Regions from separate parts of the Roseateles sp. GW821-FHT03B02 genome, predicted to be linked through region 1. Evidence: riboswitches for the same ligand, from Rfam matches in the RefSeq annotation. Region 1 holds a riboswitch; the other holds the start of a gene.
The links. A riboswitch is a leader RNA that binds a small molecule or an ion and turns the genes downstream of it on or off. The one in region 1 is predicted to bind S-adenosylhomocysteine.

Region 1 (15,644 bases):
GCGCTCGCCGCACCACTCGGCGTCCAGCGTGGCACTCGTCGGCGGCGGCTCACCGCCGCGACCGGGCGAAATCTCGCTGGCCCAGCATGGCGTGCTCTTCCTGGACGAACCACTAGTTTCCCTGTGCCGCCCTGGAAGCGCTGCGCGAGCCGCTGGAGACCGGCCGCATCCTCATTTCGCGCGCCGCGCGCCAGGCCGAGTTCCCGGCACGCTTCCAACTCGTCGCGGCCATGACCCCCTGCCCGTGCGGCCATCTCGGCAACCCGCTGAAGGCCTGCCGCTGCACGCCCGACCAGGTGGCGCGCTACCAGGGGCGGCTCAGCGGCCACTTCCTTTACAGTCTGGACCTGCTCATCGAGGTGCCGGTGATTCCGCCGCGCGAGCTGCAGGCGCTGGCACCCGCCGAGAGCAGCGCAGTGGTCGCCGCCCGCATGGCCGCGGCGCGGGCCCGCGCCAATGAGCGGCAGGGCGTGTCAAATGCACTGCTGCAGGCCCAGGATCTGGCGACGCATGCGGTGCTGGAGCCCGCGGCCAAGGCCTTGCTGGACTGCTCGGCGGAGAAGCTGGGCTGGTCCGCGCGCAGCTTCCACCGCGCGCTGCGGGTGGCCCGCACGGTGGCGGACCTGGCCGGCGCCGAGGTCATCGCGCCGGCCCACGTGGCCGAGGCCATCCAGCTCAGGCGCGGCCTGCCCGCGGCCGTGGGCGCCTGAGCGCCGTCAGGTCAGACGCGCGCGAAGCCGTTTTCGGTCAGGCGGACTTCGTCGCCGACGCGCAGGCCCGGGTCGGCGCTGCGCTCGAAACGGCGCAGGCGGCCATCGGCTTCCTTCACCTGCACCACCCAGACGGTGTAGGTCTTCTGGTTCTTCTCGATCTCGTTGCCGGCGTAGCCGCCGCCAACGGCACCCGCCACGGTGGCGAGCTTGCGGCCATTGCCGCCGCCCACCATGTTGCCCAGCAGGCCGCCCACGACGGCGCCACCCACCGCACCCACGCCGCTGGCCTTGCCATGACGGGCTTCGGTGTGCACATCGGTCACGCGGCCGCAGCTCTGGCACAGGGCTGGCTGGGCCTGCTGCTGCGGCTCGGCGACCGGTGCCCGGTGGGCATCACGCGCCGGCTCGCGCGCGGCGTCGGCGCTGGCCAGCCGCTGGGTGGCCGCCGGGGGCGCGGCCTCGGCAACCGGCTCGCTGCCCTGCGACCGCCCGACCGCGTAGGCACCGCCCAGCAGTGCGATCACGACGGCGACGCCGGCAACGATCTGAGTGGACTTGATGGGGAGCGTGGGGGTCGACATGGGGCCTCCGATGTTGTTGAGAGATAGGACAAGCATGCGGCCGCGCCTCGCGGCGCCCTGTAGGACAGGGCCGCAACGCGGCGCGACCGAACGGCCGGATCTGTATCCGTTCGTGTCAGCCGAGCAGCGGCGCCAGTGCGCGGCGCGCATCGGCGTCGCTCAGGCCACAGCGCGCAGCCCAGTCGGTGAGCTGGTCGTCGCCGATGCGACCGACATTGAAATAGGCCGCGTCCGGATGGGCCAGGTAGAAGCCGCTGACGCTGGCGGCCGGCGTCATGGCCATGCTGTCGGTCAGGCCCATGCCGATCTCCCCGGGCGCCAGCACCTTGAACAGGTCACGCTTGGCGAGGTGGTCCGGGCAGGCGGGGTAGCCGGGCGCGGGGCGGATGCCCTGGTACTTCTCGGCGATCAGCTCTTCGTTGCTGAGGCCCTCGGCCGCGGCATAGCCCCAGAACTCGCGGCGCACGCGCTCGTGCAGCCATTCGGCGGCGGCTTCGGCCAGGCGGTCGGCCAGGGCCTTGAGCAGGATGGCCGAGTAGTCGTCGTGCGTGGCCAGGAACTCGGCCTCCTTCTTGTCCACACCGAGCCCCGCCGTCACGGCGAACAGGCCGACGTGATCGCCCTGCTCCGCCACGAAGTCGGACAGGCAGCGATTGGGCCGCTTCACGCCGTCAACGACCGGCCGCTCCGACTGCATGCGCAGGCCGTGCCAGGTCAGCGGCGGCTCGCTGCGGACTGCGATGTCGTCGTCGTTGACGCGCGCGGCCGGGTAGAGGCCGAAGACGGCGTGCGCCTGCAGCCAGCGGCCGTCGATGATCTTCTTCAGCATGGCCTGGGCGTCGGCGAACACCTTGCGCGCCTCCGAGCCGACCACCTCGTCGTCGAGGATGGCGGGGTAAGGCCCGGCCAGGTCCCAGGTCTGGAAAAAAGGCCCCCAGTCGATGTAGCGGGCGAGCTCGGCGAGGTCCAGGTTCTTCAGCACGCGGCGGCCTGTGAACTTGGGCGCCGGCGCGACGCGGCCCAGATCAAGCGGCGCCTTGTTGGCGCGCGCTTCGGCCAGCGTGACCAGCGGCGTCTGCTTCTTGCCGGCATGCAGCGCGCGGGTCTTCTCGATGTCGGCCTTCAACTCCGCGACGTAGGCCGCGGCGCGCTCGTCGCTGAGCAGCTCGGTGCAGACGCCCACGGCGCGCGACGCGTCCGGCACGTAGACGACCGGGCCTTCGTAGTGCGGCGAGATCTTGACGGCCGTGTGCACGCGGCTGGTCGTCGCACCCCCGATCAGCAGTGGCATCCTGCGCGAGGCGAAGTAGTCGTCGCGCTGCATCTCGGCCGCCACGTGCTGCATCTCTTCGAGGCTGGGCGTGATCAGGCCCGACAGGCCGATGATGTCCGCGCCTTCTTCCTTGGCCTTCCTGAGAATGTCCTGGGCCGGCACCATGACGCCCATGTTGACGACCTCGTAGTTGTTGCACTGCAGGACGACGGTGACGATGTTCTTGCCGATGTCGTGCACGTCGCCCTTGACGGTGGCGATGACAATCTTGCCCTTGGGCTTGGCGTCGCCGCCGCCTTCGATCAGCAGGCGCTTCTCCTCCTCGATGTAGGGCAGCAGGTGGGCCACGGCGCTCTTCATCACACGCGCGCTCTTCACCACCTGGGGCAGGAACATCTTGCCGGCGCCGAACAGGTCGCCGACGACGTTCATGCCCGCCATCAGCGGCCCTTCGATGACGTGCAGCGGCCGGCCGCCCGCGGCCCTGATGGCCTGCCAGGCCTCCTCGGTGTCGGCCGTGATGAAGTCGGTGATGCCATGCACCAGCGCGTGCGACAGCCGCGCGTTCACGTCGCCTGCTCGCCACGCCAGGCGGGCGGAGTCGTCCTTGCCGGCGCTCTTGGCGCGGTCGGCGATCTCGATCAGGCGTTCACCGGCATCGGGGCGGCGGTTCAGCACCACGTCTTCCACGCGCTCGCGCAGTTCGGCGTCGAGGTCGTCATACACGCCCACCATGCCGGCGTTGACGATGCCCATGTCCATGCCCGCCTGGATGGCGTGGTACAGGAACACGGTGTGGATGGCCTCGCGCACCGGCTCGTTGCCGCGGAAGCTGAACGACACGTTGCTCACGCCGCCCGACACCTTGGCGCCCGGCAGGTTGGTCTTGATCCAGCGCGTGGCCTCGATGAAGTCCACCGCGTAGTTGTCGTGCTCCTCGATGCCCGTGGCGATGGCGAAGATGTTGGGATCGAAGATGATGTCCTCGGCCGGGAAGTCCACCTCGTCCACCAGGATGCGGTAGGCCCGCGCGCAGATCTCGGTCTTGCGGGCGAAGGTGTCGGCCTGGCCTTGTTCATCGAAGGCCATCACTACGGCCGCGGCGCCGTAGCGCTTCACCAGCCTGGCCTGGCGCTTGAACTCCGCCTCGCCTTCCTTCAGCGAGATCGAGTTGACGATGCCCTTGCCCTGGATGCACTTCAGGCCGGCCTCGATGACGCTCCACTTGGACGAGTCGATCATGATCGGCACGCGGGCGATCTCGGGCTCGCCGGCGATCAGGTTCAGGAAGCGCACCATGGCCGCCTGGCTGTCCAGCATGGCCTCGTCCATGTTGATGTCGATGACCTGGGCGCCGTTCTCGACCTGCTGGCGGGCCACGGCCAGCGCCTCCTCGAACTGGCCGGCCAGGATCATGCGGGCGAAGGCCTTGGAGCCGGTGACGTTGGTGCGCTCGCCGATGTTGACGAACAGGCTGTCGGCGTCGATGGCGACGGGTTCGAGGCCGGAGAGCTTGAGAGGGGGAGGCGAGAGGGTCATCGAGGCAGTCCGCGCGGGGAGATCGATGAGCGCCGTTGGAAAAACGATCCGAGCCTGGGGAAAACCTCGCAGCGCTCCTCGGATGAAGGCGGGAATTCTACGCAGCGCCTCCTTCGCCGTCGCTCAAGTTTGGCTTGCTCCCGCCGAAGGCCCATCAGAATGCTGCGGTCCATGGCCTCCGACCTCATCCCCCTCCCTGCCCGCACGCTGCGTCTGGGCATGACCCTGCCCTACGACCTATTCGACGCCGGCGGCAAGCTGCTGTTCGCGCGCGGCCAGGTGCTGCGCGACTCGCCGCTGGTTCGCAGCCTCGTCGACGGCGGCGCCTGGGTGAATTCCGAGGACACGATGGAGTACCAGCGCGCCCGGGCCCACCGGCTCGACACCCTGGTCATGCAGGACGTGCCCCTGTCAGACATCGCCAAGGCCGACTCCAGCTTCCGCCTGGACCAGCCCGCGGCAACCCGGATCGAGCCGGGCCCGCGCGAGGCCTGGTCGGACCTGCTGCTGCGCACCCACACCCTGCTGCGCGAGGCCGAGCCGGTCGACTTCGCCGGCCGCCTGGCCGGACTGCGCGACGCGGCGCTCAAGCGCCTGCACGCCCACCCCGACGCGACGCTGATGCTGCTGATCTTCGAGAGCAGCCAGGAGTTCGGCGACTACAGCGCCCGCCACGCGCTCCTGACGCTGCTGCTGGCCGACCTCGTCGCCCAGCAGCTGCAGCTGCCGCCCGCGCTGCGCGAGCCCCTGCAGGGCGCCGCGCTGACGATGAACTACGGCGCCGGCGCCGTGCACGACCGCCTCGCGGCACAGGTCGACGCCGCCACGTCCGCCCAGCGCCAGGCCCTGGTCGCCCACGGCGACCGCGCGGCGCAACGGCTGGCCCAGATCGGCATCGCGAACGAGGCCTGGCTGACCGCAGTGCGCCTGCACCACGAGGCCGGCCCCGGCCCCCTCGCCGGCCGCAGCGACGGCGAGAAGCTCGCCCGCCTGCTGCGGCGCATCGACATCTTCGGCGCCCGCCTGTCGCCGCGCCGCAGCCGCCAGGCCCTCAGCGGCGCCGCCGCGGCGCGCGCCGTCTTCCTCGACGAGCGCCAGCAGCCCGACGAAGCCGGCGCGGCGCTAATCAAGGTGGTGGGCCTCTACCCGCCAGGCAGCATCGTGCGCCTGGCCAACGGCGAGGTCGGCATCGTCTTCAAGCGCGGCTTCAGCGCCAACGAACCGCTGGTGGCCGCGCTGCTCGGCAAGAGCGGCAGCCCACTGAGCAATCCGGTACCGCGTGACACCCGCCTGGCCTCGCAGGCCATCGCCGCCAGCCTCGCGCCAGCCGAGCTGAAGCTGCGCGTCAACCTGGAAGCGCTGCTCAAGCTCTGAGCACAGGCTGAACACTCGATCAGGCCGGGCGGCCCACGGGTCGCCAGCGGATGGCTGCTGGCGCCCGGGCCCTCGCGCCGGTCAGCGCTTGGCCGAGCCGTCGGCCGCAGCGTTCAGCGCGACGCCGTTGTCGGTGCGCGAGGCCTTGGCCGAGGTGCTGCCGGCAACCTGGCCATTGCGGCCGCTGGCCTGGCCGCCGGCGCTGCCGCCGAGGTCCTGCTTGCTGGCGCTGCCGCTCGCGGTGCCGCCAAGCGCAAGTGGCGAAGCCGACTTGGCGGGCGTCATGGAAGCCGTGGGCGCAGTGGGCGCCGCAGGAGTGGCCGGCGCGGTGGCCGGGGTGGCCGGCGTCGCCGCTGCCGGCTTGTCGCCTTGCTTCAGCGCGCCGCTGACGCTGCCGTCGGCGCTGCCCGAGGCATTGCCCAGCGAGTCCTTGGCGCCCTCGCCGGCCGTCTTCAGCTCACCCCCCTTGTCGGCCGCCGTGGACTTCACCTCGCCGACCTTGGCCGCCGCCGCGTCCTTGACGCCGCCGACGGCGCCCTTGGTCTTGTCGACCGAGCCCTTGACGAGGGAACCCTCCGCATTGGCCGAGCCGTTGGCCTTGCCGCCGACATCGAGCTGGCGCGGCGACAGCGCGCCGTTCAGGCCGCCGGTGAGTCCGCCGGTCAGCCCCCCGGCGCCGCCACCGAGCAGGCCGGCATGAGCATGGGCATGGGAGGCGAGCAGGCCGATGGCGACGGCGGCGATGCGCAGCGTGGTGCGAAGAACAGGGGTGCGACGGGTTGCAAACATGATGGATCTCCGGGTGTCGTTGCGGAAGAGCCAGCCATTCCGGCCCTTTCACCGAGTACAACGCCCGCCGCCCCTACTTCCTTCCCGGCCCAGATGCAACGCTTTGTGTGTCAGCGCGCCTGGCGGGCCTGCAATTGCTCGGGCACGACGCGCAGGTCCTCGGCGACGAGGCCGCGGCCGTAGACGGGATCGCGGCCGGGCGCGCCGAGATCGACGGCCGAAGCCGCCAGGCGCTCGACGGCGGCCGCAGCCCGCGCCGGATCAGGCTCGCGCAAATCCGCGGCCAGCAACCCGGCCACCAGCGGTGCCGCGAACGAGGTGCCGCGAGCGACGCCGTAACCCCCACCACTGCGCGCCACGCCGAGTTCCGCCCCGGGCGCCGCCAGCAGCACCTGCGGACCCTGGGCCGCCTCGGGCAGCGCGCGCCGCGACGAGTTCACGCCCGTCACGCCGACGACGCCCGGGTAGGCGGCCGGAAACAGCGGCGGCGCGGCCGGCCCGTCATTGCCCACCGCCGCCACCAGCAGATGCCCGCGCCTGACCAGGGCCGCGACGCCTTGCTCCAGCAGCCGGTTGTGCGGCCCGACCAGGCTCAGGTTGACGACGGCGACGCGCTCGCGCGCCATCCAGGCCAGGGCGCGCACGACCTCCTCGGCCGAGCCGCCGTAGGGCTGGTCGCAATAGACGTCGGCCGCGAAGAGTTCGGCCTTCACGGCCGCGCCGGCAAAGCCGCGGTCACGGCCGACGAGCAACGAGGCGACCGCCGTGCCGTGCTCGCTGGGCAGGGCGCTGCCGCCACAGCCAAAGCTGGCGCCGGCCGCGTGGCGCAGCGCCGCGTGGCGGCGGTCCACGCCGCCGTCGATGAGGCCGATGCGCAGCGCGCCTCGCGGCGGGGCGGACGCCCCAGCGCCGCCCGCCGCCACCTCGCCGCTGCGCGAATACAGATGGTTGAAATCGACCTGCAGATCGGGCTGGGCGGCGCGCAGCTTCTCCAGCGCCTCGGCCGTGTCCAGGCCCGGCGGCACGCGCAGCACGACCGCGCTCAGCGCCAGCTCGGGCCAGACCTCCTCGCGCAGCTTGACGAGGCCCAGAGCGGTCGCCGCCGCCATCGCCGCCTCCCCGGGCGACAGCAGCACCAGCTCGCGCCGGCGGATCGGCTCGCCGCGCGGGTCGGCCTCGATGACGTCCGGATGGCGGCGCAGCAGGTCGCGCACCGTCGTCAGCCGCAGGTCCGCGAGCTGGGTACCGGCAGGCAGCAGCTCGGGCAGGGGTTGCACCACGCGGTCGACGACGCGGTCCACCACACCGGGCAGGCGCGACACGCCCGGCAGCTGCGGCAGGCGCAACTGGGCCTGGGCCGGCGCGCTCAGCGCAGTGGCGATGGACAGTGCGAAGACGGCTTTCATGGGACTTTTGCGAGGATAACGAGCGAGGCCCGGAAGAAAATCCATGTCTCGCCCGTTGTCTCTGCATCGATGCCCGAATCCCTTCCAGACCTGCGCCAGGCCATCGCCGAGCTGCTGCCACGGCTGCGCCGCTTCGGCCGCACGCTGGCGCACTCGCGCGAGGACGCCGACGACCTCGTGCAGGCCGCCATCGAGAAGGCGCTGACCCGCACCGACCAGTGGACGCCTGGAACGCGTCTGGACAGCTGGATGTTCAGAATCATGCAGAACGCCTGGATCGACGAACTGCGCGCCCGAGAGCGGCGCGGCCAGACCTTCCTGCCCGAGGAAGCGGGCGAGCAGGTCGGCGACGGCACGGCCGCGGGCTCGCAGCTCGACGCCGCCCTCGTTCGCAAAGCCGTGGCCAGGCTGAGCGAAGAGCACCGCGTCGTCGTGGGCCTCGTGCTCGTGGAGGGCCTGAGCTACCAGGAGGCCGCCGAGACGCTGGGCGTGCCGGTGGGCACCGTGACGAGCCGCCTCGCCCGCGCCCGCGAGGCGCTGCAGCAACTGTTGGGAGAGTGGCCATGAGCCGCGATGACGATGAACTGCTGAAGGCCGAGCGCCGCCGCATGGCCGCCGCCTTCGGTGCGGTGCTGGACGAGCCCGTGCCGGACCGGCTGAAGGCCCTGCTGGCCGAGCCGGCCGCGCAGGTCGTCGACCTCGGCGCCGCGCGCTCACAGCGCCGGGCCATGTCGAGCTGGGCCGCCTGGGGCGGCATGGCGGCGACGCTGGTGCTGGGCACCGTGCTGGGCACGCGGCTGGCGCCGTCGGATGGTGATGCGCTGGACCGCGGCCGGCTGGTGGCGACCGGCAGCGTCGCGAAGGCGCTGGAACGCCAGCTGGCCCGCGACGACGCCGGCGCGGTGGCCGTGCAGATCAGCTTCAGGGCCCGGGACGGCCGCTGGTGCCGCAGCTTCTCGACGGCCGCGACGGCGGGCCTGGCCTGCCGCGAGGGCGACGGCGTGTGGGCCTTGCAGCAGGTGGCCGCGGTCGCTGCGCCGGCCGCCGGCATGCGCCAGGCCGCCAGCGCGCTGCCGCCTTCGGTGCTTGCCGCCGTCGACGCCAGCATGGCCGGCGAGGCGCTGAACGCCGAGCAGGAGAAGGCGGCGCGCGACGCGGGCTGGAAGAAGCCCTGATCAGTCCTTGACCGGGCTGATCTGCACGCTGACGATCCGCCAGGCGCCGCCGCGCTTCACGTAGACATCGATGTAGCGGTAATGGCTCTTGAAGGCCTGGCCCTGGTAGCTGCCCGTCATGTGGGTGCGGCCGCTGAGCAGGGCCGTGTCGCCATAGACACGCACCTCGAAGTCCTCGACGGTGTAGGGGTCCAGGGCGAGGTCGGGCGAGACGAGGCCGTCGACGAAGCTGGCCTTGGTCTCGACGTTGCCGCGGCCGTCGATCTGGCGGAAGTCGGCGGCCATGTTGGCCTCGATGGCAGCGCGGTCCCTGGCGACGATGGCACGGTCCCAGGCGTCGGCCTGGGCCTTCAGTTGCGCCTTGAGCCGGGCGGCGGGGTCGGCCGGTGGCGCGGCGCCGGCCCAGCCCGTCCAGGCCAGTGCCGCGAGGGCAAGCCTTCGCCTCATCCGATCTTCAGACTCCGCCAGATCAGGCTGGTGATCAGCTCGCGCGCGGCCTCGAAGTCGGCTTCCTCCAGGCGCGGCTTGCCCATGTAGAGGGCGAACTGCGGCGCCAGGTCCGCGTAGGCCTGGGTGGACGACCAGATCAGGAACATCAGGTGCGTGAAGTCCAGGCGCTGGATGCGGCCCTCGGCCGCCCAGCGCTCGAAGCGCTCGACGTCGGCATGCAGCAGCGGCATGACCTGGGCCTTGAGCACGTCCTGGTAGCGCGGCGCGCCGGCCATGATCTCGCGCGTGAAGACCGCGTTGCCGCTGGGCCGCTCGCGGCTGAAGCGCAGCTTGACGGCCACGTAGTTCTGGATGGCCGCCTCGGGCTCGTCGGCCTCGGTGATGGCGTTCATGCTGGCCATCCATTCGCCCATGACGCTGTCCAGCACGGCGCGGTAGAGATCTTCCTTGCTGGGCCAGTGGTAGAGCAGGTTCTGGCGCGACAGGTCCAGCACCGCGGCGATGCTGTCCAGGCTGACGCCCTCGAAGCCGAAGCGCGCAAACTGGCGCTCGGCCTCGGCAAGGATGGCCTCCTGCTTGCGCAGGGTGGCGGCGCGCGGGATGCGCGTCACGGTGGCGGTCTCGGTCATGCACCGCATTTTGACGGGCTGCACCATGCCGGCCCTGCGGGTTTTTACGCTTCGGTCAAGTTTTACAGGGTAGTAATGTTTGCCTGTTTTCGCCTGGGAGACTCCCGTGGACCTTGCCGATCTGAAATCCGGGCGCCTGGCGCCGTCCGACTACGAGCGCAATTTCGCCGACGCCCATCCGCCGCTGAACCGCACGCAGGCGCTGATCGAGGCCGAGCGCTGCTACTACTGCTTCGATGCGCCCTGCCAGACGGCCTGCCCGACCGGCATCGACATCCCGAGCTTCATCCAGCGCGTGGCCCAGGACAACGTGCGCGGCGCAGCCGAGGCCATCCTGACGGCCAATCCGCTGGGCGGCATGTGCGCCCGCGTCTGCCCGACCGAGGTGCTGTGCGAGCAGGCCTGCGTGCGCAACACCAACGAGAGCAAGCCGGTGGAGATCGGCATGCTGCAGCGCTACGCCGTGGAAGGGCATCTGGCCCGGCCGGGCAGGCCGCTGTTCGAGCGTGCGGTCGCGACCGGCAAGCGCGTTGCCGTCGTCGGCGCCGGCCCGGCGGGGCTGGCGGCGGCCCATGGCCTGGCACGCCGCGGGCATGAGGTGACGCTGTTCGACGCCAATGGCAAGCTGGGCGGACTCAACGAATACGGCCTGGCCACCTACAAGGTCGCCGGCGGCTTTGCCCAGCAGGAGATCGACTGGCTGCTGAGCATCGGCGGCATCACGACCAAGGCGAACTGCCGCCTCGGCCGCGACGTCACGCTGGACGGCCTGCTGGCCGGGCACGACGCTGTCTTCCTGGGCCTGGGCCTGGCGGGCGTGAATGCGCTGGGCATTGCCGAGCCCCAGATCACGGGCCTGCGCGACGCGGTGGACTTCATCGCCGAGTTGCGCCAGAGCGCGCCCGAGATCGTGCCGGTGGGCCGCAGGGTGGTCGTCATCGGCGGCGGCATGACGGCGGTGGACGCGGCCGTGCAGAGCCGGCTGCTGGGCGCTGAAGCAGTCACCATGGTCTACCGCCGTGGGCCCGAGGGGCTGTCGGCCTCCACGCACGAGCAGCACTGGGCGCAGACGCATGGCGTGACGATCCGCTGCTGGGCGCGGCCGCTGGCCGTCGAGGCCGAGGGCGGTGCGCTGCGCGGCATGCGCTTCGCGGCCACGCGGCTCGAAGGCGGCCAGCTGGTGGACACGGGCGAGCAGTTCTTCCTGGAAGCCGACATGGTGCTGCGCGCCATCGGCCAGACCTACGAGGCGGCCCCCGCTGGCGCCGGCATCGAGCTGCAGGGTGGCCGCATCAAGACCGACGCGCAATTCCGCACCAGCCTGGCCCGCGTCTGGGCCGGCGGCGACTGCCGCCACGGCGGGCGCGATCTGACGGTGGACGCCGTCGAGCACGGCAAGCGCGCCGCCGAGTCCATTCACGCAGCATTGACGGGGGTGGCCCATGGCTGACCTGAGCACCGATTTCCTGGGCATCAAGAGCCCCAACCCCTTCTGGCTCGCGTCGGCCCCGCCGACCGACAAGGAGGTGAACGTGCGCCGCGCCTTCGAGGCCGGCTGGGGCGGCGTGGTGTGGAAGACGCTGGGCGAGGACCCGCCGGTGGTCAACGTCAACGGCCCCCGCTACGCGACACTGTGGAGCCAGGACCGCCGCGTCATCGGCTTCAACAACATCGAGCTGATCTCCGACCGGCCGCTGCAGGTCAACCTCGACGAGATCAAGCGCGTGAAGCGCGACTTCCCCGACCGGGCCATGGTGGTGAGCCTGATGGTGCCGGTCAACGAGGCGAGCTGGAAGGCCATCCTGGAGCGCGTGGCCGACACCGGCGCCGACGGCGTGGAGCTGAACTTCGGCTGCCCGCACGGCATGAGCGAGCGCGGCATGGGCTCGGCCGTGGGCCAGGTGCCGGAGTACATCCAGCAGGTCACCGAGTGGTGCAAGAAGCACACGAAGATGCCCGTCATCGTGAAGCTCACGCCCAACATCACCGATGTGCGCTTCCCGGCCCGCGCGGCCAAGGCGGGTGGTGCGGATGCGGTCAGCCTCATCAACACCATCAACTCGGTGATGGGCGTGGACCTGGAAACGATGATCATGAGCCCGTCCACCGACGGCCTGGGCTCGCACGGCGGCTACTGCGGCCAGGCGGTGAAGCCCATCGCGCTGAACATGGTGGCCGAGATCGCGCGTGACCAGGCGACCGCCGGCCTGCCCATCAGCGGCATCGGCGGCATCACCACCTGGCGCGACGCGGCCGAATTCATTGCCATGGGCTGCGGCACGGTGCAGGTCTGCACGGCCGCCATGGTCTACGGCTTCAAGATCGTGCAGGACATGTGCTCGGGCCTCGCCAACTTCATGGACGAAAAGGGTTACGCCAACCTGAAGTCCTTTCAGGGCCGGGCGGTTCCCACGGTCAAGAACTGGAACCAGCTCAACCTCAACCACGTCGAGAAGGCCGTCATCCACCAGGACAGTTGCATCCAGTGCGGCCGCTGCCACGTGGTCTGCGAAGACACCTCGCACCAGGCCATCTTTGCGACGAAAGACGGCAAGCGCCACTTCCACGTCAACGAAGCCGAGTGTGTCGGCTGCAACTTGTGCGTGTCGATCTGCCCGGTCCCTGGCACCATCACGATGCGTGCCCTCCAGCCGGGCGAGACCGATGCGCGCACCGGTCGCGTCATCGACGGCAGCCATGCCAGCTGGACCACGCACCCCAACAACCCCCTGCGCGCCGGGTGCGCCTGAAGGAATCGAGATGAGTCAGTACGAAGTCGGCCACTGGATCAACGGCGCTGCCACGCGCGGCAGCGGTGATCGCCAGCAGGATATCTACAACCCCGCCACCGGCGCCGTGCAGGGCCGCCTGCTGCTGGGCAGCGTGGCCGACTTGGACGCCGCAGTGGGCGGCGCGACCCATGCCGCCAAGGCCTGGAGCCAGACCCCGCCGCTGGCGCGCGCCCGCGTGCTGTTCAAGTTCCTCACGCTGCTGCAGGAGCGCCGCGAGCAGCTGGCCGACGCCATCGTGCGCGAGCATGGCAAGACGCTGCCCGACGCCGTCGGCGAGGTGGCGCGCGGCATCGAAGTGGTGGAGTTCGCCACCGCCATGCCGCAGCTGCTCAAGGGCGAGTACACCGAGCAGATCGCCCGTGGCATGGACGCCTGGAGCATGCGCCAGCCGCTGGGCGTGGTGGCCGGCATCACGCCGTTCAACTTCCCGGCCATGGTTCCGATGTGGATGTACCCCATCGCCATCGGCTGCGGCAATGCCTTCATCCTCAAGCCCAGCGAGCGCGATCCGTCGGCCGCGCTGCTGATGGCCGCCTGGCTGAAGGAAGCCGGCCTGCCCGACGGCGTGTTCAGCGTCGTCCAGGGCGACAAGGACATCGTCGACGCCATCCTGGCCCACCCTGGCATCGCCGCGGTCAGCTTCGTCGGCTCCACGCCGGTGGCCGAGCACATCTACAAGGTCGGCAGCGCCCACGGCAAGCGCGTGCAGGCGCTGGGTGGCGCGAAGAACCACATGGTCGTCATGCCCGATGCCGACCTCGACGGCGCCGTGGACGCATTGATGGGCGCGGCCTACGGCTCGGCCGGCGAACGCTGCATGGCGATCTCGGTGGCCGTGGCGGTGGGCGACGTGGGCGACAAGCTCGTCGCCGCGCTCGCGCCCAAGGTCAAGGCCCTCAAGATCGGTGAGGGCCACCAGGCCGGCGCCGAGATGGGCCCGCTGATCACGCGCGCCTCGCAGCAGCGCGTGGAGCGGCTGATCGGCGAAGGCGTGGAAGCCGGTGCCACCGCCGTGGTGGACGGCCGCGGCCTGCGCGTGCCGGGTCATGAGGACGGCTTCTTCGTCGGCGGCACCATCCTGGATGGCGTCAGCGCCGACATGAGCTGCTACGCCGAGGAGATCTTCGGCCCCGTGCTGTGCGTCGTGCGCGTGCCGGACCTGGCTGCGGCCATCGCGCTGATCGAGGCCAACGAGTACGCCAACGGCGTGGCCATCTTCACCCGCGACGGCCACGTGGCACGCGAGTTCGTGCACCACATCCAGGTCGGCATGGTGGGCGTGAACGTGCCCCTGCCGGTGCCCATGGCCTTCAACAGCTTCGGCGGCTGGAAGCGCAGCCTGTTCGGCGACCACCATGCCTACGGGCCCGAGGCGGTGCGCTTCTACACCAAGCACAAGGCCGTGATGCAGCGCTGGCCGGACTCGACGCCCAAGGGCCCGCAATTTGCTTTCCCGCAGAACACCTGACGACCACGGAAACGCCCCATGACCGACCCCACGCTGAGCAACCCTGACCTCGTCCCGACGACAGCCGCTCAGCGCACCTGGCGCTGGTATCACTTCGCCGCGCTGTGGGTGGGCATGGTCATGTGCATCCCGGCCTACACGCTGGCCGCCAGCCTCATCGAGTCGGGCATGAGCTGGAGCCAGGCGGTCGGCACGGTGTTCCTGGGCAACCTCATCGTGCTGGTGCCCATGCTGCTGATCGGCCATGCGGGCGCCAAGTACGGCATTCCTTACGCGGTGCTGGCGCGGGCCTCGTTCGGCACGCAGGGGGCGCGACTGCCGGCCCTGCTTCGTGCTCTCGTCGCCTGCGGCTGGTACGGCATCCAGACCTGGTTTGGTGGCCAGATGATCTACACGCTGGCCGGCGTGCTGATGGGCCATCCGCTGGCCGGCGACCCGCTGCCGGGTCTGGGCATCAGTGCGGCGCAGTTCGGCTGCTTCCTGCTGTTCTGGGCCCTGCAGTTCTGGTTCGTCGTGCACGGCATCGACGCCATCCGCAAGCTCGAAACCTGGACGGCGCCGATCAAGATCGTCATCTGCTTTGTCTTGCTGTGGTGGGCATGGGAGAAGGCCGGCGGCTTCGGGCCCATCCTGGACCAGCCCTCGGCCTTCGTCGAAGGTGGCAAGAAGGCCGGGCAGTTCTCGGCCGTGTTCTGGCCCTCGCTGACCGCCATGGTGGGCTTCTGGGCGACGCTGGCGCTGAACATTCCCGACTTCACCCGCTTCGCCAAGAGCCAGCGCGACCAGCTCGTCGGCCAGGCCATCGGCCTGCCGGCGCCCATGGGCCTGCTGGCCGCACTCGCCGTGTTCGTCACCTCGGCCACCGTCGTCATCTACGGCAAGGCGCTGTGGGACCCGGTGGACCTGGCCAGCCGCATGACGGGTGCGGCCGTGCTCATCGCGCTGATCGTGCTGCTGATCGACACCGTCAGCGTCAACCTCGCGGCCAACCTCGTCGGCCCGGCCTACGACTTCTCGGCCCTGGCGCCGGGCAAGGTCAGCTACAAGCTCGGCGGCATCATCACGGCCGGCCTGGCCATCGTCATGATGCCGTGGAAGATCCTGGCCTCGACCGAGGGCTACATCTTCACCTGGCTGATCGGCTACTCGGCGCTGCTGGGGCCAGTGGCGGGCATCCTGATCGTCGACTACTACGTGCTGCGCAAGACCGAGCTGGCCGTCGATGAGCTCTACCGCGAAGGCGGGCGCTACAGCTACCGCGGTGGCTGGAACATGGCAGCCGTCTTCGCCTTCTTCGTCGGCGTGGCACCCAACATCCCCGGCTTCCTGAACGCCGCCTTCCCGGCTGCCTTCCCCGAGGTCGGCGCCGCCTTCAAGGCCATCTACACCTACGCCTGGTTCGCCGGGCTGGCCCTTGCCGCTGTCGTCTACGGCGTCCTGATGGCCGGCAAGGCC
Region 2 (15,644 bases), on a different contig from region 1:
TCGACCTCATCACCAAGACCAGCGGCTGGGGCGCCGAGATCAGCGGCATCGAGGTGCTGCGCGTGGTGCCGGCGGCCGACCTGCAGGCCACCGTCGAACTGCAGACCAGCCTGGACAACGGCGCCAGCTGGCAGACCCTGGCCACCGGCCTCGGCATGGACCGCTTCGGCAACGGCCACTACAGCTGGACGCCCGACCAGGCCACCAACGGCAACACCGCGCTGGTGCGTGCCGTGCTGCGGCACGGCGACGGCAGCGTCGCGGCCCAGGACGACAGCAACGAGCCTTTCCTGGTCGCCAACGGCGGCACGGAGTTCTACATCAACGACGGCAGCACCGTCGGCGACGAGAGCAGCACGGCCGCGGGCAGCAACCTCAACAGCGGCAAGGACGCGGCCCACCCGATGGCCAGCCTCACGGCGCTGCTGCGCGCCTACAACCTGGACGCCGGCGATGTCGTCCACGTCGACACCGGCAGCTATCGCATCTACACGAACGCCGGCTTCGACGCGAGCGACTCCGGCGTGCGCATCAGCGGCCCGAGCGGCCTCGGCCACACCGCCACCATCAGCCGCGGCAACACCAACACCGGCGCCTACACGCTGCACTTCGTCGGGGCCGACAACGTCACCATCGACCATCTCGGCATCACCGGCGGCGCCTATGGCGTCGTGCTCGACGGCAACGCCGACAGCGACAACAACACCTTCCGCGCCAACGACGTCAGCAGCAACACCAACGACGGCATCTGGGTGGGCAATCTCAATGACGGCAACGTCTTCGCCGACAACGTGCTGCGCAACAACGCCCAGCGCGGCATCTACATCGAGAGCGGCAGCAACAACACCGTCCAGGGCAACGACATCCGCAACAACCAGACCGGCCTGTACTTCAACTCCGGCAGCAACAACCTGGCCCTGGACAACAAGGTCCACGACAACAGCTCGGTTGGCCTCTACGCCTACTCGACCACCAACGCCATCTTCCGCGACAACGAGGTCTACAACCAGGCCAGCTACGGCATCCAGAACTACTACGGCAGCCTGCTGGTCGAGGGCAACCTCATCCACCACAACGGCACGGGCTTCGACAGCCAGTACGGCTCAACGCTGCGCAGCAACTACATCTATGCCAACACCACCGGCGTCCAGGTCTACGACGGCACGCTGGAGGGAAACCGCATCTACAGCAACTCCGTCGGCGTCATCGACACCGGCTACAGCCGCCTCGTCAACAACATCATCTACGCCAACACCAACCAGGGCGTGAGAGTGCAGGGCGGCCACACCATCGAAAGCGGTGACGGCCTCTACAACAACACCATCCTGCAGACGGTGGGCGAGGGCATCCGTCTGACCGGCAGTGCCAGCAACGTGCTGCTCGTCAACAACATCCTGCGCGTCGATGCCGGCTACGGCATCAGCGTGGACGCCAACAGCCAGGCCGGCTTCCAGAGCAACAACAACCTGCTCTACCGCGGCCCGGCCGCCAACGCCTACATCGGCCTGTGGAACGGCGCCACCCAGGCGACGCTGGCCGCCTGGCAGACCGCCAGCGGCAAGGACGCCAACTCGCAGACCGGCAACCCGCTGCTGCTGGACGTCGACGGCGCCGACAACATCCTCGGCGAGCAAGGCGTCTCCACCGGCAACGGCTTCGACGACAACTTCGAACTCGATGCCTACTCGCCGGCTATCGATGCCGGCAACGCCTACCTGTCGCCGGCCAAGGACATCGAAGGCCGCGACCGCCGCAACGACCCCGACTCGGTCGACAAGGGCTCGGGCTGGGATCTCTTCGTGCCGGCCGACCAGGGGGCCAGCCTCTTCACGGCTACCGGCACGGCCAAGAACTTCCGCACCACCGACTACGCCTTCGAGCAGGCCCTGGGCTTCAACTTCACGTTCTACGGCAAGACCTACACCACGATGCTGGTGAACTCGAACGGCTTCGTGCAGTTCGCCGGCCCCGACTCGGCCTACAGCGGCAATGCCAATTCCACCGCAACCCTGCTCCGCAACGTCCGCATCGCTCCGCTGTGGGATGACCTCGACACCGGCCCCACCGGCAAGGACGTCTTCGTCAGCCAGACGGCCACCAGCATCACCGTACGCTGGGCCGCCAAGCTGCAGGGCACCAACACCGACGTCAACGTGTCGATGACGCTGTTCTCCGACGGCAAGGTCCGCTTCGATTACGGTGCCGGCAACACCGGCCTCACGCCCACCGTTGGCCTGTCGGCCGGCAACGGCTTCGCCTACGTGCTTGCCGGCTACGACGGCCAGGCCAGCCTCGCCAGCGCCAACTCCCTTCTGTGGACGCCCACACCCGGCCTCGTCTACTACGACATCGGCGCCTACGAGTTCCAGGGCGCGTCTGGCGACACCACCGGCCCGCAGGTCGTCAGCATCTCGCAGTTGCCGGCCAACGGCGGCAAGACGGCATTGGCCTTCTCGTCCGTGCAAGTGGACTTCAGCGAATCCCTGAACGGCGTGTCCGCCCGCAGCCCGGCCAACTACGAGCTGCGCGGCGCTGGCGCCGACGGTACCTTCGACACCGGCGACGACGTCGTCGTCAAGGTCACGCCGTTCTATTCCTTCCCCGAGACAAAGCTGACGCTGAACTTCGGCGGCGTGCTGGCCGAGGGCAAGTACCGCCTGACGCTGTCGGGCACCAAGGCCATCTTCGACACCGCCGGCAATCCGCTGGACGGCGACGCCAACGGCACGCCGGGCGGCGACTATGTCCGCACCTTCACCATCGACCGCACCACCAACCACCCGCCGGTGGCGGCGCCGGCCACCGTCAGCGTCGCGGAGAACGGCAGCATCGTCATCACGCTGGCCGCGACCGACGCCGACGGCGACACCCTGGGCTACTCCATCCCCACCGACGTCCAGCACGGCACGCTGTCCGCCATCGACCCGGTCAACCACAAGCTCACCTACACGCCCGACGCCAACTACAACGGCCCGGACAGCTTCGTCTTCAAGGTCGACGACGGCAAGACCGGCTCCTCGTCGGCCCAGGTCACCATCAACGTCACGCCGGTCAACACGGCGCCTGCCGTCGTTGACCAGTCTGCCAACGTCAACGAGAACGGCAGTGCCAACCTGCTGCTGGATGCCACCGACGTCGAGACCGCGCGCGCCAACCTGACGTTCGAACTCGTCACCGCGCCCACGCATGGCAGCGTCGTCCAGGGCGCCGGCGGCGCCTGGGTCTACACACCCACGGCCGGCTACATCGGCGCCGACAGCTTCACCTGGCGCGTCAAGGACGGCGGCGACCCCGACGGCACCGCCGGCAACGCAAAGACCTCGGCCACGGCGACCTACAGCCTCACGGTCGTCAACGTCAACGACCCGCCGGTCATCACGCCGGTGGCCGACCAGCAGGTCAACGAGGGCAGCCAGATCCAGGTCCAGCTCACCGCCACCGACCCCGACGGCCCGGGCAAGACCTGGACGCTGCTCAGCGGCCCCTCAGGCGCCACGCTCGACGCCAGCACCGGCCTCTTCAAGTGGACGCCGGCCGACGGCGCCGCCAGCGTGGACATCCTCGTGCGCGTCAGCGACGGCGGCAGCCCCAACCGCACGGCTGACGCGAGCTTCAAGATCAACGTCAAGGACGTCGATCCCAAGCTCGTCTTCACCGCGCCCGGCGGCGCCAGCGGCAAGGGCGGCCAGCCCTACACCTTCACCTACACCGTCACCGACCCCGGCACCGACACCATCACCTCGCTCTTCGTCGACTGGGGTGACGGCAACACCGAGACCGTTGCCGGCAACCCGGGCAGCCTCACTCACACCTTTGCCAGCCTGGCTGCCGACTACACGGTCAGCGTCACACCGACCGACGAGGATGGCGCGCACCCGCCGAGCACCCTGGCACTGCACATGGCCTTCAATGGTGCGCCGACGGCCCAGGACGACAGCTACACCGTCCACGCCGGCAAGACGCTCACCGTCCCCGCCCCGGGCCTGCTGGCCAACGACAGCGACCCCGACGGCGGCACGCTCGCCATCCAGTCCATCGACGTCACCGGCACCCAGGGCGTGGTGCAGGTCTTCGCCGACGGCCGCATGGTCTTCACGCCGACGGCCGGCTTCACCGGCAACACGCAGTTCAGCTACAAGCTGAGCGACGGCCAGGGCGGCACGGCGACGGGCATCGTCCGCATCACCGTGGCCAACGCCGCGCCGCTGGCCGCCGACGACAGCTACACCACGCGTCCCGGCCAGGTCATCGACATCCCGGCACCGGGCCTGCTGACCAACGACACGGACGCCGATGGCGACGCGCTGGCCATCCAGTCCATTGACGTCACCGGCACCCAGGGCACGGTGCAGGTCTTTGCCGATGGCCGCATGAAGTTCACGCCCACGGCGGGCTTTGTCGGCAACACGCAGTTCAGCTACAAGCTGAGCGACGGCCTCGGCGGCACCGCCACCGGCATCGTGCGCATCACCGTCGCCAACGCCGCACCGGTCGCGGTCGACGACAGCTACAACATGCATGCCGGCCAGGTGCTGGACATCCCGGCGCCGGGCCTGCTGGCCAACGACACCGATGCCGACGGCGACCCGCTGAGCATCCAGTCAATCGACGTGACGGGCACCCAGGGCACCGTGCAGGTCTTTGCCGACGGCCGCATGAAGTTCACGCCCACGGCCGGCTTCACCGGCAACACGCAGTTCAGCTACCGCCTCAGCGACGGCTTCGGCGGCATCGCCACCGGCATCGTGCGCATCGCCGTCGGCAACGCCCCGCCTGTGGCCGTCAACGACAGCTACACCGTCACCGCCGGCCAGGTGCTGGACATCCCGGCGCCGGGCCTGCTGACCAACGACACCGATGCGGACGGCGACCCGCTGAGCATCCAGTCCATCGACGTGACCGGCACGCAAGGCTCGGTGCAGGTCTTTGCCGACGGCCGCATGCGCTTCACGCCCACGGCCGGCTTCACGGGCGCGACGAGCTTCACCTATCGCGTCGGCGACAGCCTTGGCGCCACGGCCACCGGCCGCGTCGACATCACCGTGCAGGCCGCTCCGGCCCTGCATGTCGACGCCTTCCAGGCCACCGACACCGGCTTCCACCTGCACTTCGACCAGGTCATCGACGCCAGCCTCATCCAGCAGTACGGCGCGGGCAACGTGGTGCCGGACATCGACTTCGCCGGCCCCTCGGGCCGTGTGGCCGGCAGCGTCGTCTTCGACGCAGACGGCCGCGGCCTGAGCTTCGTGCAGACCGGCGGCCTGCTCGCCGCCGGCAACTACACGCTGACGCTCAACGCAGGCGCGGACGGCTTCGTCAGCCTCGCCGGCCTGCGCCTGGACGGCAACGGCGACGGCACGACCGGCGATGCCTGGACGCGCAGCTTCACGGTCGCTGCCTACAGCGGCGCCGTGCTGGCGGTGCAGGAATTCGCCCGCGGCCCAGGACAGGTCGCCAGCTACGACCCGGCCCTCGGCGCCTTCGCCGTCACGCTGCGGGGCGCCACCGGGTTCAGCAGCCTCAGCTTCGACCTTGCCTACGACCCGGCCCTGCTCACGGTGACCGGCGCCACGCTCGCCAACGGCCTGCCCGCCGGCAGCAGCATCAGCGCCAACGCAGCGCAGCCGGGCCTGCTGCATGTGCAGGTCACGCTGGGCAGCGCGATTGCCGACACCGCCCTGCGCAACCTCGTCCTCGTGCAGGCGACCGTGCCGGTCTCTGCCGGCTACGGTGCTGCCGAGGTGCTGCACCTGGCCAACATGAGCGGCAACGGCGGCACGCTGCGCGGCGATGACGGCCTGCACGTGGTGGCCGTGCTGGGCGACGGCGACGGCAGCCGCGCCATCGGCAGCGCCGACGTGACCCTGGTTCAGCGCGTGGCCGCCAAGACCGACACCGGCTTCGCGGCCTACCGGCTCATCGACCCGGTCCGTATCGCCGACATGAACCGCGACACCCGCGTGACCGCCACCGACGCCCTCATCCTGCTGCAGCAGGCCCAGGCCACACCGGCTTCGGCACCCAGCGCGGCGAGCGTGGGCACCGCTGCCGATTCCTCGGCCCAGCCCACAGCCAAGGCGGCATCGCTGCAGCCGGCGCCGCTGCCGGCCGCTGCGAACGGCGCCGCGGCGCCGGCCCCCGTCGTGAAGATCGGCGGCGGTGCGCTGGACTTCGGCCTCAACGCGCCACTGGCCAGCGGCACCTGGGTGAATGACTGGGTTGCAGGATCGCGCCAGACGGCGCCCAATGACTGGAAGCTGACGCTGTGAACAAATTCAAAACCTCTGAGGGGCACCCCATGAAGACCTACACCCGACACCTGTGGCTCGCGCCGCTGGCCTGCGCGGCCGCTCTGGGCCTGGCCGTGCCGGCCCAGGCGCTCACTGTCACGGGCAGCGCGACGTCCGCGAGCGTCATCCAGGGAGGCAGCGCCACGCTGACGCTGACCCTCGATGTGTCGGACCCCGTTGCGCTGCTCGGCCTCACGCTGACGGGCGACTGGGACGTCGGCGCGCTCTCCGTCGACATGGCGGCGGCCCAGGCCTTCGGCGGCAGCCTGGCCAGCTTCGTCGCGCTCTACCCCGACATCCACGAGGTCAGCAGCGACGACCATCATCTCGGCGTCGTGGTGGGGGCGTTGGTGGCCCCCTTCAACCTGCCGGCCGGCCCGTCGACCCTTCAGTTCACGTTCACGGGCCTGCAGGCCGGCGCGCAGAAGCTGCAGTTCTTCGTCGAGCTGACCGACCCCAGCGTGCTGGCCGAGCCGTTCCCGCCGCCGGCCAGCAGCGCCTTCGATGCCACCATCACCGTGACCGCCGTGCCCGAACCCAGTCCGGCTGCGCTGCTTGCTGCCGGCATTGCCGTGTTGGGCCTGCTCGCGCGACGCAAGCTGGGCTGACTGGTGTTTGTCGCCATCCCGAGCGGGCAGGGTGGCGGGCATGATGACCTGAAGCCGTGATGAACGCCCGCCACGATCTGCCCACGCCCAACCCCGCCCTCGGCGCCGACGCCGCCTGGGCGTCCCTCGCCGAGGCCAGCTCCGCGGAGGCCCTGTGCCGCGCTTGGCTGGCCGTGCTGTGCAGCCTGGTTCCCGGCGTGCAGGTGGGTCTGCTGCTGCTGCAGGACGCGGCCGGCTCCTACGTTCCCGCCGCCGCCTGGCCCGAGGGCACGGAGCTTCAGCGCCTGGCCGACATCGCCCGCGAATGCCTGGCCACCCGCCAGGGCGTGCGCCGCCAGCACGCCGGCCATCCGGTGCAGCTGGCCTACCCGCTGGCCGCCGGCGAGGCCCTGCACGGCGCCGTCGTGCTGGAACTGCTGGACGCCAGCCCCGAGGCCGCGCGCCTGGCTGCCCGCCTCACGCACTGGGGTGCCGGCTGGATGGCCGACCTGTTCGCGCAGCGCGAGCTGGGCCAGGCCCGCCAGCGGCTGGACGAGTCGGCCTTCCTGTTCGAGGTGTCGCTCGCCGCGCTGGCCGAACCCGACTTCCGCCAGGCCGGCCTCACCCTCGTCAACAAGCTGGCCGCGCGTTTCGGCTGCCACCAGGTGCAGCTGGCACTGGCCGACGGCCCCAAGCTGGAGACAGCTGCCGTGTCGCACTCTGCCTGGTTCGACGAACGCGCCAACCTGACGGCCCTGGCCCGCGCCGCGATGACAGAGGCCTTCGACCAGCGCGCTGCCGTCGTCTGGCCCGAGGACGACAGCAGCGACTCGCGCGTGCTGCGCATGGCCCATGGGCGCTACGCGGCCGACTCCGGCAGCCTGGCCCTGGCCTCCCAGCCGCTGGCCATCGGCGCCGCGCCGCCGTTTGCCGTGCTGCTGTTCGAGCGCAACACCGTCTTCCTGCCGGCCGAGTTGAAGGGCATGGCGCTGCTGGCCGGTGTGCTGGCCCCCGTGCTGGAGCACAAGCATGCACGCGACGAGAGCCTGGCCCGCCATGCCCGCCGCAGCGTGCGCCACGCGGCCGCGCGGCTCACCGACGCCTCCCACCCCGGCCTCAAGCTGGGGGGCGGCACGCTGGCGCTGCTGCTGCTGATCGCCGCCCTCGTGCCGGTGGAGCACCGCGTGTCGGCGCCGGCCATGGTCGAGGGTGCCGTGCAGCGCGCGGCCGTCGCACCCTTCGACGGCTTTCTGCGGGAGGCTCCGGCCCGCGCCGGTGACACCGTCAAGGCCGGCCAGGTGCTGGCGCGCATGGACGACCGCGAGCTGCAGCTGGAAAAGGTGCGCTGGGAGACCGAGCTGGAGATGGCCCAGCGCAAGGAGCGCGAAGCCATGGCGCTGTCCGACCGCGTCAACCAGCGCCTCTCCGCCGCCCAGGCCAACCAGGCCCGCGCGCAGCTGGACCTGACGCTGTCCAAGCTGGCCCGCGTGGAGCTGGCAGCGCCGTTCGACGCCATCGTCGTCAAGGGTGACCTGTCCCAGCAGCTCGGTGCGCCGCTGGAAATGGGCAAGACGCTGTTCGAGCTGGCGCCGCTGGCCAGCTGGCGCGTCATGCTCAAGGTGGACGAGCGCGACATCGCCCGCGTGCAGCCGGGGCAGGGCGGCGAGCTGGTGTTGACCGGCGCGCCCGGCCAGCGCTGGCGCTTCACGCTGAAGTCGGTGACGCCGGTGTCGGTGGTGGAGGAGGGGCGCAACTACTTCCGCGCCGAGGCCGAGCTGGAAAGTCAGGAGGGCGTCCCGCTCAAGCCCAACATGGAGGGTGTGGCCAAGGTCGTCGTCGGGGAGCGCAGCCTGCTGTGGGTGTGGACGCATCGCTTTACCGACTGGTTGAGACTGGCCCTGTGGCAATGGACGCCGTAACCCTTCCTCCAAGACCACTCGGCGACGCGCTGTTCTCGGCCAACTGGTACCGCGTCGCCACGCTGAAGCCGCGGCTGCGCGGCCATGTGCGCATCCACCGCCATGTCTACCGCGGCGAGATCTGGTACGTCGTCGAGGACCGCGTCGCCGGCAAATACCACCGCTTCAACCCCAGCAGCTACCGCGTCATCGGGCTGCTGGACGGCGAACGCACGCTGCAGCAGGTCTGGGACCGGCTCAGCGCTGCGATGGACGAGCACACGCCCAGTCAGGACGAGCTGGTGCAGCTGTTCGGCCAGCTCTACGCGGCCGACCTCATCCAGTGCGACGTGACGCCCGACGTGGCCGAACTGTTCGAGCGCGGCGGCAAGCAGCGCCGCTCCAAGCTGCTGCAGCGCTTCGCCAACCCCGTGTCGCTGCGCTTCCCGCTGGTGGACCCCGACGCCTGGCTGGGCCGCGTCATCGTCGCCGCAGGGCCGCTGAAGGGCTGGGTAGGCATGGCTCTCTGGCTTGCCGTCGTTCTGCCGGCCGTGCTGCTGGCGCCCAGCCACTGGGGCGAGCTGACCGGCAACATCAACGAGCGCCTGCTGGCCGTCGACAACCTGCTGCTGCTGGCCATCCTCTTCCCGCTGCTGAAGGCCGCGCACGAGATCGGCCACGGACTGGCGGCCAAGCGCTTCGGCGGCGAGGTTCACGAGATGGGCGTGATGCTGCTCGTGTTCTTTCCGGTGCCTTACGTGGACGCCAGCAGTTCGGCCGCCTTCGAGAGCCGCTGGCCGCGCATGCTGGTGGGAGCGGCGGGCATGCTGACCGAGCTCTTCATCGCGGCCATCGCCTTCTATCTGTGGCTGGCGCTGGAGCCGGGCTTCGTGCGCTCGCTGGCCTTCAACGTCATCGTGCTGGCCAGCATGACGACGCTGATGTTCAACGCCAACCCGCTGCTGCGCTACGACGGCTACTACATCTTCGCGGACGCCATCGAAAGCCCCAACCTCGGCCAGCGCGCCACCGACTACTGGGGCTGGTTGCTGCGTTACCACCTATTCGGTCAGCACCAGGCCGAGCCGCCGCTGTCCACGTCCGGCGAGCGCCGCTGGTTCCTCGTCTACGCGCCGATGGCGCTGGCCTACCGCCTCTTCGTCATGTTCAGCATCGCGGTCTTCATCGCGAGCCGCTACTTCTTCGTCGGCGTGCTGATCGCCGCCTGGGGCATCGTCGCCAGCGTGCTGCTGCCCTGGGCGCGCGGTTTGAAGAAGCTGGCCGGCGACCCGGCGCTGGAGCCGCAGGCCGGGCGGGTTCGGCGGGTGCTGTGGGTGTCCGGTGCGCTCGTCGTGCTGCTGCTGTTCGTCATCCCTCTGCCGCATCACTCGGTCGCGACCGGCGTGGTCTGGCCCAGCGACAACGCCGTGCTGCGCGCCCAGGGTGGCGGCTTCTTCTCCAAGCTGCTGGTGCGGCCGGGCGAGGTCGTGCTGGAAGGCCAGGCCGTCGCCCAGCTCTTCGACCCGGCGCTGGAGGCTCGCGTCGGCGAGCAGCGCGGCCGGCTGGAGCTGGCCCAGGCCAAGCATGACGCGGCCTTCGGCGTCATCGGCATCGCGCCGGCCAAGGCGGCGCTGCTGGCCGAGGAGGTGCGGCGTGAGCAAGCGGCGCTGGCTTCACTGGAAGGCGAGGCGGCCAAGCTCGTCGTGCGGGCGGAGGTGGCCGGCTTGCTGCTGCTGACGCGGCCCGACGATCTGCCGGGGCGCTTCTTCAAGCGCGGCGAGGTGCTGGGCCACATCGACACCGCCGGTCCGGCGCGCGTGCGCGTCGTGCTGCCGCAGTGGCAGAGCGCGGCGGTGCGGAGCTTCGAGGTGAGGTTGCCTCAGCAGCCCGGGGTGAGCTACGAGGCCAGGCTGGCGCGCAGCGTGCCGGCGGCGGCGAGGGAGTTGCCCAGTCCGGCGTTGGGAACGGCTGCGGGCGGGGACATTCCGCTGGACCCGCACGATCCCAAGGGCTTGCAGGCGCTGCAGACCTTGTTCGAGCACGAACTGCAGCTGGGCGGGGACATGCCGTACCGGCAGATCGGCGCGCGGGTGCTGGTGCGGCTGGAGCATGAGTCGGAGCCGGTGGCGATGCGCGTGTGGGAAGGCCTGCGGCGCCTGTTCCTGTCGCACTTCCAGCTCTGAGTCATGAGCGCCGCCACGCTGCCCCTCGACATCGGTGAATCCATCGCCCACGGCGTCTTCCCCGAGCGCCGCGACGTCGACGAGCCCATACACGACCGCCTTGCCCGCGGAGTGCTGTGGCGCCTAAAGCGCCGCTTCATCCCCGGCGTGCCCACGCTGCGCGCGATGGCCAGGGCAGCGGGTGAGCTCGAAGCCGAACTCCAGCAGCAGTCCGACGAGGAACTGCGCCGCCGCCTGTTCAAGACGGCCCCCGCCGCCGTCCAGGCTGGCAAGGCCAGCGGCCTCGCCGAAGTGATGGCCCTTGTCCGCGAAGGCGCCCGCCGGTCCTTGAGCAAGCGCCCCTTCGACACCCAGCTCATGGGCGCCGCCGTGCTGCTCGAAGGTCGCCTCGCCGAGATGCAGACGGGCGAGGGCAAGACGCTGACCGCCGGCCTCGCCGCGGCCATCGCCGGCGCTGCCGGCCTGCCCACCCATGTCGTCACCGTCAACGACTACCTCGCCCGCCGCGACTGCGAGCTGATGCAGCCGCTGTTCGGCTTCTTCGGCATGACGGCCGGCGTCGTCTGGGCCACGCTGGAGCACGAGGCCAAGCGCCAGGCCTACCAGCGGCCCATCACCTACTGCACCAACCAGAGCCTGGTGTTCGACTATCTGCGCGACCGCGTCGCTGCCGGCGGCCGTGTCAGCCCGGCGCAGATGCAAGCCCGCCTGCTGCACGGCCAGCTCCCCCAGCCGCTGCTGCTGCGCGGCCTGCACTTCGCCATCGTCGACGAGGCCGATTCCATCCTCATCGACGAGGCCCGCACGCCGCTGATCCTGTCCGAGAAGCAGGGCCAGCCGCCCGACGCGACCGATTACCAGCAGGCACTGAAGATCGCCGCCACGCTCAAGCTCGGCGAGCACTTCGGCATCGACGCCGCCCGCCACAGCCTGCACTTCGAGGCCGCCGGCCTGCCCGCCGTGCGCGAGGCGGCCGAGGGGCTGGGCGGCATCTGGGGCGTGGCGCGCGGGCGCGAGCACCTTGTCGGACAGGCGCTGCGCGCGCTGCACCTGTTCCACCGCGACCAGCACTACGTCGTCATCGACGGCGCCGTGCAGATCGTCGACGAGTACACCGGCCGCGTGCTGGAGGGCCGCAGCTGGGAGGGCGGTCTGCACCAGATGATCGAGGCCAAGGAAGGGCTGGACCTGACCGAGCCGGCGCGCACGCTGGCCCGCATCACCTTCCAGCGCTTCTTCTGCCGCTACCTGCGCCTGGCCGGCATGACGGGCACCGCCGCCGAAGTGGCTGCCGAGCTGAACACGGTGTACCGCCTCGACGTCGTGCGCCTGCCCACGCACAAGCCCGACCAACGCGTCACGCTCCCCGCCCGCCTCGTGCGAAGCCAGGCCGCCAAGTGGACGGCCGTGCGCGAGGCCATCGGCGGGCAGCTGGCCTGCGGCCGGCCGGTGCTCGTCGGCACGCGCTCGGTGCGGGCCTCGGTCGCCTTGTCGGAGGAGCTCGGTCCGCGCCAGGTCCACCGCGTGCTGAATGCCCGCCAGGACAAGGAAGAGGCCGACATCGTCGCCATGGCCGGCGAGGCCGGCGCCGTGACCGTCGCCACCAACATGGCCGGCCGCGGCACCGACATCCACCTCGGCGACGGCGTCACGCAGAAGGGGGGGCTCGCTGTCCTGCTGACCGAGTTCCACGACTCGGCCCGCATCGACCGCCAGCTTGTCGGCCGCGGCGCGCGCCAGGGCGACCCCGGTGTGGCCCTGGCCATCGTCGCACTGGACGACGAGATCTTCACCGCCCACGCCGCGACGCTGCAGGCCTTGCTGAGTCGCCTCTTCGCCGGCCGCGACGAACTGCCCGCCTGGGCGCTGGAACTGCTGCGCCGCGCCGCGCAAGGCCATGCCGGCCGCCTGCATGCCGCCATGCGCTACCGCACCCTCAAGGCCGACCGCCAACTCGACAACCTGCTTGGATTCGCCGGAAACCAGATATGAGATTTGTTCTCCCGCTGCTGCTCCTGCCTGCCGCCGCCATGGCGCAAACGCCCAAGCCCGCCGCTGCGCCGGCCGGCCATGACTGCCTCATCGAGCCCAACCAGCGCATCGAGATCCGCAGCCCGGCCAACGCGCTCATCGACAAGGTGCTGGTGGAGCGCGGCAGCCAGGTGAGGGCGGGCGACACCCTGGTGCTGCTGGACGGCAGCGTCGAGCGCGAAGCCCTGGCCGGCGCCCAGCAGCGAGCCGAGTCGGAGGCCGAGCTGCGCGTGGCGCGCGCCCGCGCCGACTACGCCCGCGAGAAGTTCCGCCGCCGCGAGGACCTGCGCGAGCAGAACTACATCACCGCCCAGGACCGCGACGAGGCCCAGGCCGAGCTGCGCGTCGCCGAGGCCGAGCTGGCCCTGGCCGTGGACAACCGGCGTCTGGCAGGCATCGAGGCCCAGCGCCTGAATGCCGTCATGAAGCAGCGCGCCCTGCGCGCGCCCTTCAACGGCGTGGTGACCGACCGCCTGCAAAACCCGGGCGAGCTGGCTTTCACGGGCGAGGGCTCGCGGCCCATCCTGAAGATGGCGCAGACGAATCCGCTGCGCGTGGAAGTGGTGCTGCCCGTGTCGTTGCTTGGCCAGATCAAGGCCGGCCACACGGCCGAGATCACGCCCGAGGCGCCGCTCAAGGGCCAGTGGAAGGCACAGATCAAGGTCGTCGACGGCGTGATGGATTCAGCCAGCGGCAGTTTCGGCGTGCGGCTGGAGCTGCCCAATCCGAACGGCGACATCCCGGCCGGTGTGCGCTGCAGGGTGAAGTTCCTCTAACGCCTCAGCTACTAGAATCCGCGCCACACCGCATCGCGTGGTGCCGTCCCGCCGAGGGGTGCTGCGACGGAAGCCCGGGAGCTTCCGCCACGCTTGGCGACGACGACCGGACAAGGGCGCCCTCTGTGAAGAAGAGGCCCGCTTGCCATCCACCTCCGCATCGATACGCACCATCCTGCCGCTGGCCTTCGTGACCGGCGTCAGCATGGCCGCGATGGATCTCTATCTGCCCGCCGTGCCCGCCCTGCAGGCCGGCCTGGGCATCAGCGTGTCGCTGGCCCAGGCGACGGTGGCCGTCTATCTCGCAGGCCTGGCCGCCGCCCAGCTGCTGTGGGGCGAACTGCTGAACCGCCTCGGACCGCGCCTGTGCATCGAGATCGGCCTGGCGCTGCTGGTGCTGACCAGCCTGGGCTGTGCGCTCGCCCCCAACATCGAGACACTGCTGCTGTTGCGCCTGCTGCAGGGCGTGTCGGCCGCAGCGGCCACGGTCGTGGCCCCCACCGTCGTGCGCGCCACGCTGGCCGATGCCGACGTCGTGCGTGGCATTGCCGCCATTTCCATGGTCGAGGCCATCGTGCCCGCAGCCGGGCCGGTGCTGGGCGCACTGCTTCTGCGCGTGACGGACTGGCGCGGCACCTTCTGGGTGCTGGCCGCCCTGGCCCTGCTGGTGCTGCCCTGGGTGGTGAAGATCGCGCCACGCCGGCTGCCCGGGCTCAATCTCGATCACGACGCCGGCTACCTCGGCATCCTGCGCAACCGCAGCTATCTGCGGCTGGCCGGCTCGCATGCGCTGTGCATCGGTGCGCTGCTGACCTTCCTGGCCAGTGCGCCGCAGCTGCTGCAGCACACGCTGGGCCTGGGCACGGCGGCGTTCGCGCTGCTGCAGGTGCTGGGCGTCGGCTCCTTCATGCTGGGAGCCTCGCAATCGGGCCGGCTGGCGGCGCGCCTGGGCCATGCGCGCGTCGTGCGGCTGGGCAGCGTGGTGCAACTGGCGGCCTGCACGCTGGCGCTGCTGACGGCCTGGGGCGGGCAGGCGCTGCCTTATGGCGCGGTGGCGGCCTACTGGATGTGCTTCTGCGGTGCGCTGGCCATCCGCGGGCCGGCCACGTTCGTCGACGCCCTGGCCCTGCCGCCGGCCCAGATGGGTCGTGCCACGGCCATGCTGGTGCTGGCGCTGCTGGCGGCCGGCGCCCTGGGCACGCAGCTGGTGGCGCCTTTCCTGGGGCATGCGGGCAGCGCCGTGCCGGTGTTTTCCGGCGTGCTGCTGCAGCTGCTGGCCAGCGCGGCGCTGGTGTGGCGCTATCCGGTCGTGGCTAAGGCCTGAGGTCCAGGGCGCGGAAGGATCGCTTGCCCTTGTCCGCGTCCTTGCAGGCCTGTTTGCCCACCCTCAGGCCACCGTCGTCGCTGAGCAGCGTGACCTGCCCGTCCGGCCAGGCGAGCAGCGCCTCGGGCCGCAGCGTGCCGATGCCGGCCTCGGCGGGCACCGGCATGTCATGGGCCTTGCCGCTCCAGCGGAACAGCGCGAACGTGCCCTCGTCGGCCGGCGGGCCGGCGACGATCAGGTAGCTGCCGCCCACGCGCTCGATGGAGCGCACGCCGCGTCCGCCCAGGTCCAGGCGGATCACGCTGCCGAAGCGGGCCGGGCCCCTGGCCGCCACCAGCTCGGCCGGGTTCAGCAGCGGGATGAGGATGGCCTTGCCTTGCGGGATGGGGTTGCGCAGGCCGATCAGCAGGCTGCCGTCCGGCGCGGCGGCCAAGCCTTCAATGTTGAAGCCGCCGTTGGCCTCGGCCGCGCGCCGGGCTGCGTCGGCCAGCTTCAGGGCGCCGAGGGCCGGCGCCGCGAGCAGGTCGGCCAGCAGCGCCGTGTAGGGCTTGCCGA

Region 2: another riboswitch for S-adenosylhomocysteine. It lies ahead of AC07VX_RS09375 (MFS transporter); the one in region 1 lies ahead of metH (methionine synthase).

What each region holds. Positions count from the first base shown of each region.
Region 1 covers NZ_JBWKUV010000003.1:260,955-276,598, forward strand. The annotation lists partial or broken gene AC07VX_RS10965 (YifB family Mg chelatase-like AAA ATPase) at 1-710, shown strand, start outside; gene AC07VX_RS10970 (glycine zipper 2TM domain-containing protein) at 722-1,294, opposite strand; gene metH (methionine synthase) at 1,410-4,106, opposite strand; S-adenosyl-L-homocysteine riboswitch at 4,127-4,192, opposite strand; gene AC07VX_RS10980 (HD-GYP domain-containing protein) at 4,278-5,480, shown strand; gene AC07VX_RS10985 (hypothetical protein) at 5,562-6,269, opposite strand; gene AC07VX_RS10990 (S8 family serine peptidase) at 6,380-7,675, opposite strand; gene AC07VX_RS10995 (RNA polymerase sigma factor) at 7,745-8,242, shown strand; gene AC07VX_RS11000 (hypothetical protein) at 8,239-8,850, shown strand; gene AC07VX_RS11005 (nuclear transport factor 2 family protein) at 8,851-9,297, opposite strand; gene AC07VX_RS11010 (TetR/AcrR family transcriptional regulator) at 9,294-9,929, opposite strand; gene AC07VX_RS11015 (NAD(P)-dependent oxidoreductase) at 10,036-11,379, shown strand; gene preA (NAD-dependent dihydropyrimidine dehydrogenase subunit PreA) at 11,372-12,679, shown strand; gene AC07VX_RS11025 (CoA-acylating methylmalonate-semialdehyde dehydrogenase) at 12,690-14,189, shown strand; gene AC07VX_RS11030 (NCS1 family nucleobase:cation symporter-1) at 14,208-15,644, shown strand, end outside.
Region 2 covers NZ_JBWKUV010000002.1:663,427-679,070, reverse strand. The annotation lists gene AC07VX_RS09405 (Ig-like domain-containing protein) at 1-6,269, shown strand, start outside; gene AC07VX_RS09400 (PEP-CTERM sorting domain-containing protein) at 6,299-6,898, shown strand; gene AC07VX_RS09395 (hypothetical protein) at 6,958-8,796, shown strand; gene AC07VX_RS09390 (PqqD family peptide modification chaperone) at 8,784-10,958, shown strand; gene AC07VX_RS09385 (preprotein translocase subunit SecA) at 10,962-12,950, shown strand; gene AC07VX_RS09380 (efflux RND transporter periplasmic adaptor subunit) at 12,947-13,765, shown strand; S-adenosyl-L-homocysteine riboswitch at 13,813-13,894, shown strand; gene AC07VX_RS09375 (MFS transporter) at 13,908-15,089, shown strand; gene AC07VX_RS09370 (DUF3616 domain-containing protein) at 15,079-15,644, opposite strand, start outside.